Regions from separate parts of the Burkholderia sp. SR8 genome, predicted to be linked through region 2. Evidence: riboswitches for the same ligand, from Rfam matches in the RefSeq annotation. Region 2 holds a riboswitch; the other holds the start of a gene.

Region 1 (4,415 bases), on a different contig from region 2:
CGCGGTCGTCACCGCTTCGGCGACGGTCTGGCAGCCCGCCGTGTTCGGCAGCAGCGGCACCGCGTGGCGCTTGAGCAGGTCGAAGAAGCCGGCTTCGGCGGTGCCGCCGGTCATCTGGCGGCGTAGCGCGACCGTCACCATCCCGGGACGCGACGCGGCGATCGAATCGGACAGCGACTGCAGCGACGGATAGCGCGACGTGCCGAGCAGCACGCGGCTTGCGAAGGTTTCGCCGTAGAGCGTGAGCGCGTCGGCGGAAGTGAGGGACGTCATGTCGTTTTCCTGGAAGAGCGTGGGCGGACCGGCGGCGCTCAGCCGCCCGCGACGGGGTGCACCACGTCGAGCTTGTCGCCCGCCGCAAGCGCGCGCGCCGCATGCTGCGTGCGCGCGACGAAATTGCCGTTCAGCGCGACCGCGTACGGCGGCCGCGCGCCGTACGCGGCGAGCGCGTCGGCCACCGTCGCGCCGTCGGGCAGCGTCAGCGTCTGTTGGTTGATCTGGATGTCCATGGGGCTTGATCGAATTCGGTCGGCGGTGCGCGCTCAGGCCGGCTGGCGCGCGTCGTCGCGGTGATGAAGGAGCGTCGGCCAGCGCGCGGCGTCGCGCCACGCGTCGAACGCGTCGGCATCGGCGAACGCGCCGCCGAGCGCGGCTTGCGCGAAGCCGGCCGCCGCATGCGCGACTTCCGGCGCGATCATGAAGCCGTGCCGGTACAGGCCGTTGACGGCCAGCGTCGTCGCGCCGTCCCAGATCACCGCCGGGCGGTGATCGGGCAGCGTCGGGCGGCACTGCGCGTTGAGTTCGAGGATGCGCGCCTCGCCGAAGGCCGGATGCACGGAGAACGCCGCGCTCAGCAGTTCGAGCGCGGAGCGCACGCTGACGGGCGACATGTCCTCGCCCTCGACCTCGGTCGCGCCGATCACGTACAGGTCGTCCTGCTTCGGCGCGATGTACAGCGGATAGCGCGGATGCAGCAGTCGCACGGGCCGCGTGAGGCCGATGCCGGGCGCCCGCACGCGCGCAACCTCGCCGCGGATGCCGCGCAGCGCCGGCAGCGCGGATTTGGCGCCGAGCCCGCGGCAGTCGATCGTGAAATGCGCGTCGGGCCGGTTCGCGTCGTCGATCGTCGCGTGCCAGTGCAGCTCGACGCCGCGTTGCGCGAGGCCCGCCGCGAGCGCGTGCAGCGCCTGCCGGTTGTCGAGCTGTCCTTCGCGCGGCAGCATCAGCCCGCGCGCGAAGCGCCCGGCGAGCGCGGGCTCCGCCGCGTCGACCTGCGCGCCGGCCAGCGCGACGAAACCGCCGTCGAACAGCTCGGCCGGCGCGTTCGCGCGCACGCGCCGCTCGAACAGCGGCGCCTCCGCGCGATCCGCGTGATGCCAGACGACGAGCGTGCCGTGATGCTGGAAGAACACCGGTTCGGGCAACTCGGCGAGCCATTGCGGCCAGCGCGCGAGCGACGCGGCGCCGAGCTCCGTGATCAGCAGTTCGGCGCTCGCCGCTTCGGCGAGCGGCGCGAGCATCGCGGCGGCGATCCATGCAGCCGACTGCTCGCCGTCCGGGCCGCCGCGCTCGTACAGCGCGACGCGATGCCCGTCGCCCGCGAGCCGCCATGCGATCAGGCGGCCGACGAGGCCGCCGCCGAGTACCGCGAAATCCGGCCGGGAACCATGGACGCTCGAAGCGGGGACGTTCATCGCGCGCCCTCCCCGCTCATCGCGCGGGCATGCACGACGAACGTCGGCGCACGCGCACCGCCCCGTGCGGACGCACACGACGGCGAATCGGGAACAGCGCAAAAGACTGAAGATTGAGCGGTCATCATTCCTTCCGTAACGCGCGAAGCGCGTACCCAAAAGGACGAAACCGGCAGCAAAGGCCGGCCGGGCGGGACTCGGGCGCTGACCATGTGGGATGGCAGCCAGCGCGGCCCGGCGGGATCAGAAACTTCCCTCGCCGGTATTACCCGGATCGGGTGCGAAGGGTCTTTCTCAGCCTCGCCGCGTTGCCGGGAACTACCCGTCGGCCGCGCTCGAAGCACCCCTGTTTCGTCGTCGGCCATTAGACCATAAAAGCGGAAAGCGCCGCAAACTGTCCCCCATGCGGCAAATTCGCCGTCGTGCCGCGCCGCTCTGGCACAATGCCCGCAGGCCGGCCGCGCGAGCGGCCGGTTGCCGCGTCACCGCCGGTCTTAAGTGCCGTTTAAGACGCGCGGGCCACCATCCGGACGCCCGCCGTCGGTCGGCACCCCGTGCCGGCATGCCGTATCGCGGCGCGCGCCCGGCTTCGCCCGGCCCGCGCCGGCTACTCATCAGGAAGCACATGACCCAATCGATCGATCCCGTCCGCTCCGCCTCCGCCGCGCCGCAGGACGAGCGCCCGGTATCCGCATGGAGCCTCATCAAACCCTACTGGGTGTCGTCCGAATGGAAAGTCGCGTGGGGGCTGCTGCTAGCGATCATCGCGATGAACCTCTGCGTGGTCTGGATCAACGTGAAGCTGAACAAGTGGAACGCGGCGTTCTACAACGCGTTGCAGTCGAAGAACGTCCACGACTTCCCGAACCTGCTGATGCAGTTCTCCGCGCTCGCGTTCGGCTTCATCATCCTCGCCGTGTATGGCCGCTACCTGCGCCAGATGCTCGGGTTCCGCTGGCGCCAGTGGCTCACCGACCGCTTTCTCGGCCAGTGGCTCGGCGATCGCGCGTTCTACCGGATCGAACGCGACCGCCTGGCCGACAACCCCGACCAGCGGATCACCGACGACCTCCAGTCGTTCGCGACGACGACGCTCGCGCTGTCGCTCGATCTGCTGTCGACGGTCGTCACGCTCGTGTCGTTCATCACGATCCTGTGGTCGCTCGCGGGCGCGCTGACGTTCTCGCTCGGCGCGACGCCGATCACGATTCCCGGCTACATGGTGTGGGCGGCCGCGCTGTACGCGGTGGTCGGCTCGCTGATCATCCAGAAGGTCGGCCACCCGCTCGTGTCGATCAACTACCAGCAGCAGCGCGTCGAGGCCGACTTCCGTTTCGGCCTGATCCGCGTGCGCGAGAACGCCGAGCAGATCGCGTTCTACGACGGCGAGAAAACCGAGACGGCCAACGCGCAGACGCTGTTCATGCGCATCCGCGACAACTGGTGGCGCGTGATGAAGTACACGAAGCGTCTCACGTTCGTGCTGAGCTTCTACGGGCAGATTGCGATCATCTTCCCGCTCGTCGTCGCGGCGCCGCGCTACTTCGCGGGCGCGTTCTCGTTCGGCGTGCTGATGCAGATCTCGTCCGCGTTCGGCACCGTCAGCGATTCGTTCTCGTGGTTCATCAACAGTTACTCGACCCTCGTCGAATGGCGCGCGACCGTCAACCGTCTGCGTGAATTCAAGCGCGTGATGGGCACGTCGCACCTGAAGGAAAGCCTGTCGCCCGCGACCGAGCACGGCGGCATCAACCTGCACTACGTCGATGCGGCGAAGCTGTCGACGTCGTCGCTGAAGCTCGCGCTGCCGAACGGCAACGCGCTGGCGAACATCGGCAGCGTGACGATCGAGCCGGGCTCGCGCTGGCTCGTGATCGGCAAGTCGGGCTCCGGCAAGAGCACGTTCATGCGCGCGCTCGCGGGCCTCTGGCCGTTCGGCGACGGTGCGATCGACGCGCCCGTCGGCGCGCGGATGATGTTCGTGCCGCAAACCAGCTATCTGCCGATCGGCACGCTGAAGGCCGCGCTCACCTATCCGGCCGCGCCCGATGCGTTCACCGACGACGCGTGCCGCGACGCGCTGCGCGCGTGCCGTCTCGAAGACTACGTCGAGCGCCTCGACGAGACCGGCCACTGGACGCGCGTGCTGTCGCCGGGCGAACAGCAGCGTCTCGCCGGCGCGCGCGTGCTGCTGCACAAGCCGGACTTCCTGTTCCTCGACGAAGCGACGAGCGCGCTCGACGCCGACAACGAAGCGCGGCTCTATCACCTGTTCGCCGAGCGGCTGCCGAAGGCCGCGATCGTCAGCATCGCGCACCGCGAATCGCTCGCCGCGTTCCACGTCGGCACGATCAACGTCGAGCGCGTGAACGACGACGACAAGGTCGCCGCGTAACGGCGGCAAACAAAAAGCCGGCGCATGCTGCGCCGGCTTTCTCTCCGTTTCCTATCCGCGTTCCCGTGCCGCCGGCGCAATCGGCACCGATACGATCGGCACGTGCGACACACCTTCGTGCGACAGCCGGCTTTCGAACAGCGTCAGCGCGTCGAAGCGCAGCGCGACCGGCCGGCCGGTCGCGCCGCCGTGGGCCGGCTGACCGTCCGCATCGCGCGGCAGCCGCGCGAGCGTCACGTGCGGCCGGAACGGCCGGCGGTCGGCCGGCACGCCGAGCTCGCGCAGCAACGCCGCCAAGTCCGCATTCAGCGCCGCACAGGCCGGAT
Region 2 (4,415 bases):
TTGCTGTGCCGCGAACTCGCGCACGTCCTGCGTGATCTTCATCGAGCAGAAGTGCGGGCCGCACATCGAGCAGAAGTGCGCGACCTTCGCCGAATCCTTCGGCAGCGTTTCGTCGTGGAATTCGCGCGCCTTGTCCGGGTCGAGGCCGATGTTGAACTGGTCTTCCCAGCGGAACTCGAAGCGCGCCTTCGACAGCGCGTTGTCGCGCACCTGCGCGCCCGGATGACCCTTGGCCAGGTCGGCCGCGTGCGCGGCGAGCTTGTACGTGATGATCCCTTCCTTCACGTCGTCCTTGTTCGGCAGCCCGAGGTGCTCCTTCGGCGTCACGTAGCACAGCATCGCGGTGCCGAACCAGCCGATCATCGCGGCGCCGATGCCGGACGTGATGTGGTCGTAGCCCGGCGCGATGTCGGTGGTCAGCGGCCCGAGCGTGTAGAACGGCGCTTCCTTGCACCAGTCGAGCTGGAGATCCATGTTCTCCTTGATCAGCTGCATCGGCACGTGGCCCGGACCTTCGATCATCACCTGCACGTCGTGCTTCCACGCGATCTGCGTGAGCTCGCCGAGCGTCTTCAGCTCGCCGAGCTGCGCTTCGTCGTTCGCGTCATAGATCGAGCCGGGACGCAGGCCGTCGCCGAGCGAGAAGCTCACGTCGTACGCCTTCATGATCTCGCAGATCTCTTCGAAGTGTTCGTACAGGAAGCTTTCCTTGTGATGCGCGAGACACCACTTCGCCATGATCGAACCGCCGCGCGACACGATGCCGGTCATCCGGTTCGCGGTGAGCGGCACGTACTGCAGGCGCACGCCCGCGTGGATCGTGAAGTAGTCGACGCCTTGCTCGGCCTGCTCGATCAGCGTGTCGCGGAAGATTTCCCACGTGAGGTCCTCGGCCTTGCCGTTGACCTTTTCCAGCGCCTGGTAGATCGGCACGGTGCCGATCGGCACCGGGCTGTTGCGGATGATCCACTCGCGCGTTTCATGGATGTGCTTGCCGGTCGACAGGTCCATCACCGTGTCGCCGCCCCAGCGGATCGCCCACGTCATCTTGTCGACTTCCTCGCCGATCGACGACGTGACGGCCGAGTTGCCGATGTTCGCGTTGATCTTCACGAGGAAGTTGCGGCCGATGATCATCGGCTCCGATTCCGGGTGGTTGATGTTCGCGGGGATGATCGCGCGGCCGCGTGCGACTTCGTCGCGCACGAACTCGGGCGTGATCTCGGCGAGCGCGTTCGCGCCGAAGGCCGCGGCGCCGAACGCCTGGCCCGGGTGCTGGCGGCCCATCATCGCGGCGAGCTTTGCGCCGTTCGGGCCGCTCGACTTCAGGCTCTCGATGTACTCGGCGCGGCGCTGGTTCTCGCGGATCGCGATGTATTCCATTTCCGGCGTGATGATGCCCTGGCGCGCGTAGTGCATCTGCGTGACGTTCTTGCCCGGCTGCGCGCGGCGCGGGTTGCGGTGCAGGCCCGGGAAGCGCAGGTCGGCGGTGGCCGGGTCGGCCGCGCGCTCGAGGCCGTACTGGCTCGACAGGCCGTCGAGCACCTCGGTGTCGCCGCGCGCTTCGATCCAGCGCTGGCGCAGCGCGGGCAGGCCCGCACGGATGTCGATCTTCGCGTCCGGATCGGTGTACGGGCCCGACGTGTCGTACACGTAGATCGGCGGATTCTTTTCGCCGCCGAAGCCGGTCGGGGTGTCGGCCTGCGTGATTTCACGCATCGGCACGCGGATGTCGGGCTGCGAGCCGGTTACATAAACCTTTCGCGAATTGGGCAGCGGCGCGACGGCAGCGGCATCGACGTGGGCGTCGGCAGACAGAAACTTCGGATTGGCGTTCATGCAATCTCCTGTGTGAGCGCCGGACACGCGCTTCGGCGCTTGCCCGGAGCCCTTGACGAATGTGGGGCTCGAGCTAAGCAGGAGACGAGGTTTGGTGAGGCGGCGGATTCGTCAGAAGGATGGCGGCGGAATCCGTACGCTTCCCTGCGCTGGCATTATCCAGATCAGGTTCAAAGGGTATTTCTCACCCGCAATGCCGGTTGTTCGACCGAACGCATTGCAGGACCCCCGCGTTAGCAAGGGCACACGATACACCGGCTTGGCGGCGGTTTCAACCGGCAGTGCAGCGGTTTGCCGGCACCGGCCCGGCCACGCGGGCGCGGTGGGCCGGCGATGCGCCGCATCATGGATTGCCGCCGCCCGCGCCGGGAACCCGGCCCGCAGTGGCGCAGCAGTGCAGCATCGCGCGGCGCCGGGGCCAGCGAAAAATATTTTCGAACCGGCTGTCATTTCGCGCGACGTCGTCCGTCTATTGGGCTCCTCAAACCCATGTTCCGGAGAGATGTCATGAAAAACGTATTGATCGCCGCCTGTGTCGCGGCTTTCGCCACGCTTGCAACGGGCGCATACGCGCAGAACGACGCGATGTCGCAAAACGGTTCGTCGATGTCGAAGGACGCGATGGGTCACGACGCGATGGCGAAAGACGCGATGGGCCACGATGCAATGGCGAAGGATGGTGCGATGAAGAAGGGCGCCATGAAGAAGCATGCGATGAAGAAGGACGCGATGTCGCACGACGCGATGGGCAAGCCGATGTCGGGCGACAAGATGGCGCCGTCGAACTGACGGCGCCGGGCAGGGCGCGCGGCCGGCGCGCATGCACGACGACGGCCGCCCGCCTGCGTCTCGTTTTGTCCCGCCTCGACGACACGTTTCGGGAGTCTTCATCATGCAAACCGTTCCCGCCACCGGGCGTGCGGCCGCCGCGCCGCCCGCGCGCCCGATTCATCCGCTGTGGGTGCGCGCGAGCCACTGGCTCAACGCGCTCGCGGCCATCCTGATGGCGCTGTCCGGCTGGCGCATCTACGATGCGTCGCCGATCTATCCGTCGTTCACGTTTGCGCACGGCATCACGCTCGGCGGCTGGCTCGGCGGCGCGCTGCAATGGCATTTCGCGGCGATGTGGCTGCTCGTCGGCAACGGGCTGTTCTATCTGACGATGGCGATCGCGACCGGCCGTCTCGCGCGCAAGCTGCTGCCGGTCACGCCTGCATCGGTGTGGCGCGACGTGCGTGCGGCATTGCGCGGGCGCCTCGCACACGACGACCTGAGCGTCTACAACGCGGTGCAGCGTGCCGCGTATCTGGTCGCGATCGCCGATCTCGTCGTGCTGGTGCTGTCCGGGCTCACGATCTGGAAATCCGTGCAGTTCCCGCTGCTGCGCGAACTGTTCGGGGGCTACGACGACGCGCGCATCGTGCACTTCTGGGCGATGTCGCTGCTTGTCGCATTCTTCGTCGTACACGTCGCGATGGCGCTGCTCGTGCCGCGCTCGCTGCTCGCGATGCTGCGCGGCCGTTGACCGTCAACATCGGGTGAAGGAAATCATCATGTCGGAATCCGAAGTAAAGCGCGACGGTACGCGCTGGGCGCTCGATCGCAAGTCGCTCGAGCTCGACGTGCGCCGCGAACTCGAAATGCCGTCGCGGCGGCTGTTCAACCGGCGCATCCTGACGCTCGGCGGCCTGACGATGCTGACCGGCTGCACGCTGCACGACGACGCATCGGTCAACACGTTTCTCGAGCGCGTATCGCGGCTGAACGATCGCGTGCAGGCGTGGCTCTTCAGCGGCGAGCGGCTCGCGCCGACCTACACCGAAGCCGACATCACGCGGCCGTTCCCGTTCAACGCGTACTACGGCATCGACGAGGTGCCGCACGTCGACGCGTCGACGTACCGGCTCGTGCTGTCGGGCCGCGTGACGGGCAAGCGCGTATGGACGCTCGACGAGCTGTACGCGCTGCCGCACGCGGAGCAGATCACGCGGCACATCTGCGTGGAAGGGTGGAGCGCGATCGGCCGCTGGGGTGGCACGCCGTTCGGCGCGTTCCTCGCACGCGCCGGCGCCGATCCGCATGCAAAGTACGTCGGCTTCAAATGCGCGGACGATTACTACGAAAGCATCGACATGCCGACCGCGCTGCACCCGCAGACGCTGCTCGCGTTCGACTACGACGGCCATCGTCTGCCGCCGGTGTTCGGTTTTCCGATGAAGCTGCGGATGCCGACCAAGCTCGGCTACAAGAATCCGAAGCACATCATGGAAATCTTCGTGACCGATACCTACCCGGGCGGCTATTGGGTCGATCAGGGCTACAACTGGTTCGGCGGATCGTGAGCGGCCGGGCGCCGTGACGCGCGCGTTACGCGGAACGCGCGGTACGCCGGCTGCGGGACAGGCATGCCGAGCGTCACACCATAAGCGCGAAGCGACCCGTGAAGTGCATGACCGGCCGGCAGGCCGAGGTATCGATCGCGCTGCGCGGAAGCGGCGGAGCGCCCCGCGCAGCGCGTGTCCGGCCGCGGATTCAACCGGTCCGGCTCGCCGCGGATGTCGCGCCGAAACATCAGC

Evidence for each region. A riboswitch is a leader RNA that binds a small molecule or an ion and turns the genes downstream of it on or off. The one in region 2 is predicted to bind thiamine pyrophosphate.
Region 1: another riboswitch for thiamine pyrophosphate. It lies ahead of Q3A80_RS25250 (FAD-dependent oxidoreductase); the one in region 2 lies ahead of thiC (phosphomethylpyrimidine synthase ThiC).

The regions. Positions count from the first base shown of each region.
Region 1 covers NZ_JAULUC010000024.1:36,351-40,765, forward strand. Annotated here, with positions in the region: gene Q3A80_RS25240 (thiazole synthase) at 1-273, opposite strand, end outside; gene thiS (sulfur carrier protein ThiS) at 312-509, opposite strand; gene Q3A80_RS25250 (FAD-dependent oxidoreductase) at 543-1,694, opposite strand; TPP riboswitch at 1,929-2,052, opposite strand; gene Q3A80_RS25255 (ABC transporter ATP-binding protein/permease) at 2,320-4,089, shown strand; gene thpR (RNA 2',3'-cyclic phosphodiesterase) at 4,141-4,415, opposite strand, start outside.
Region 2 covers NZ_JAULUC010000012.1:184,629-189,043, forward strand. Annotated here, with positions in the region: gene thiC (phosphomethylpyrimidine synthase ThiC) at 1-1,839, opposite strand, end outside; TPP riboswitch at 1,963-2,079, opposite strand; gene Q3A80_RS17690 (pentapeptide MXKDX repeat protein) at 2,347-2,628, shown strand; gene Q3A80_RS17695 (cytochrome b/b6 domain-containing protein) at 2,732-3,364, shown strand; gene Q3A80_RS17700 (molybdopterin-dependent oxidoreductase) at 3,393-4,181, shown strand.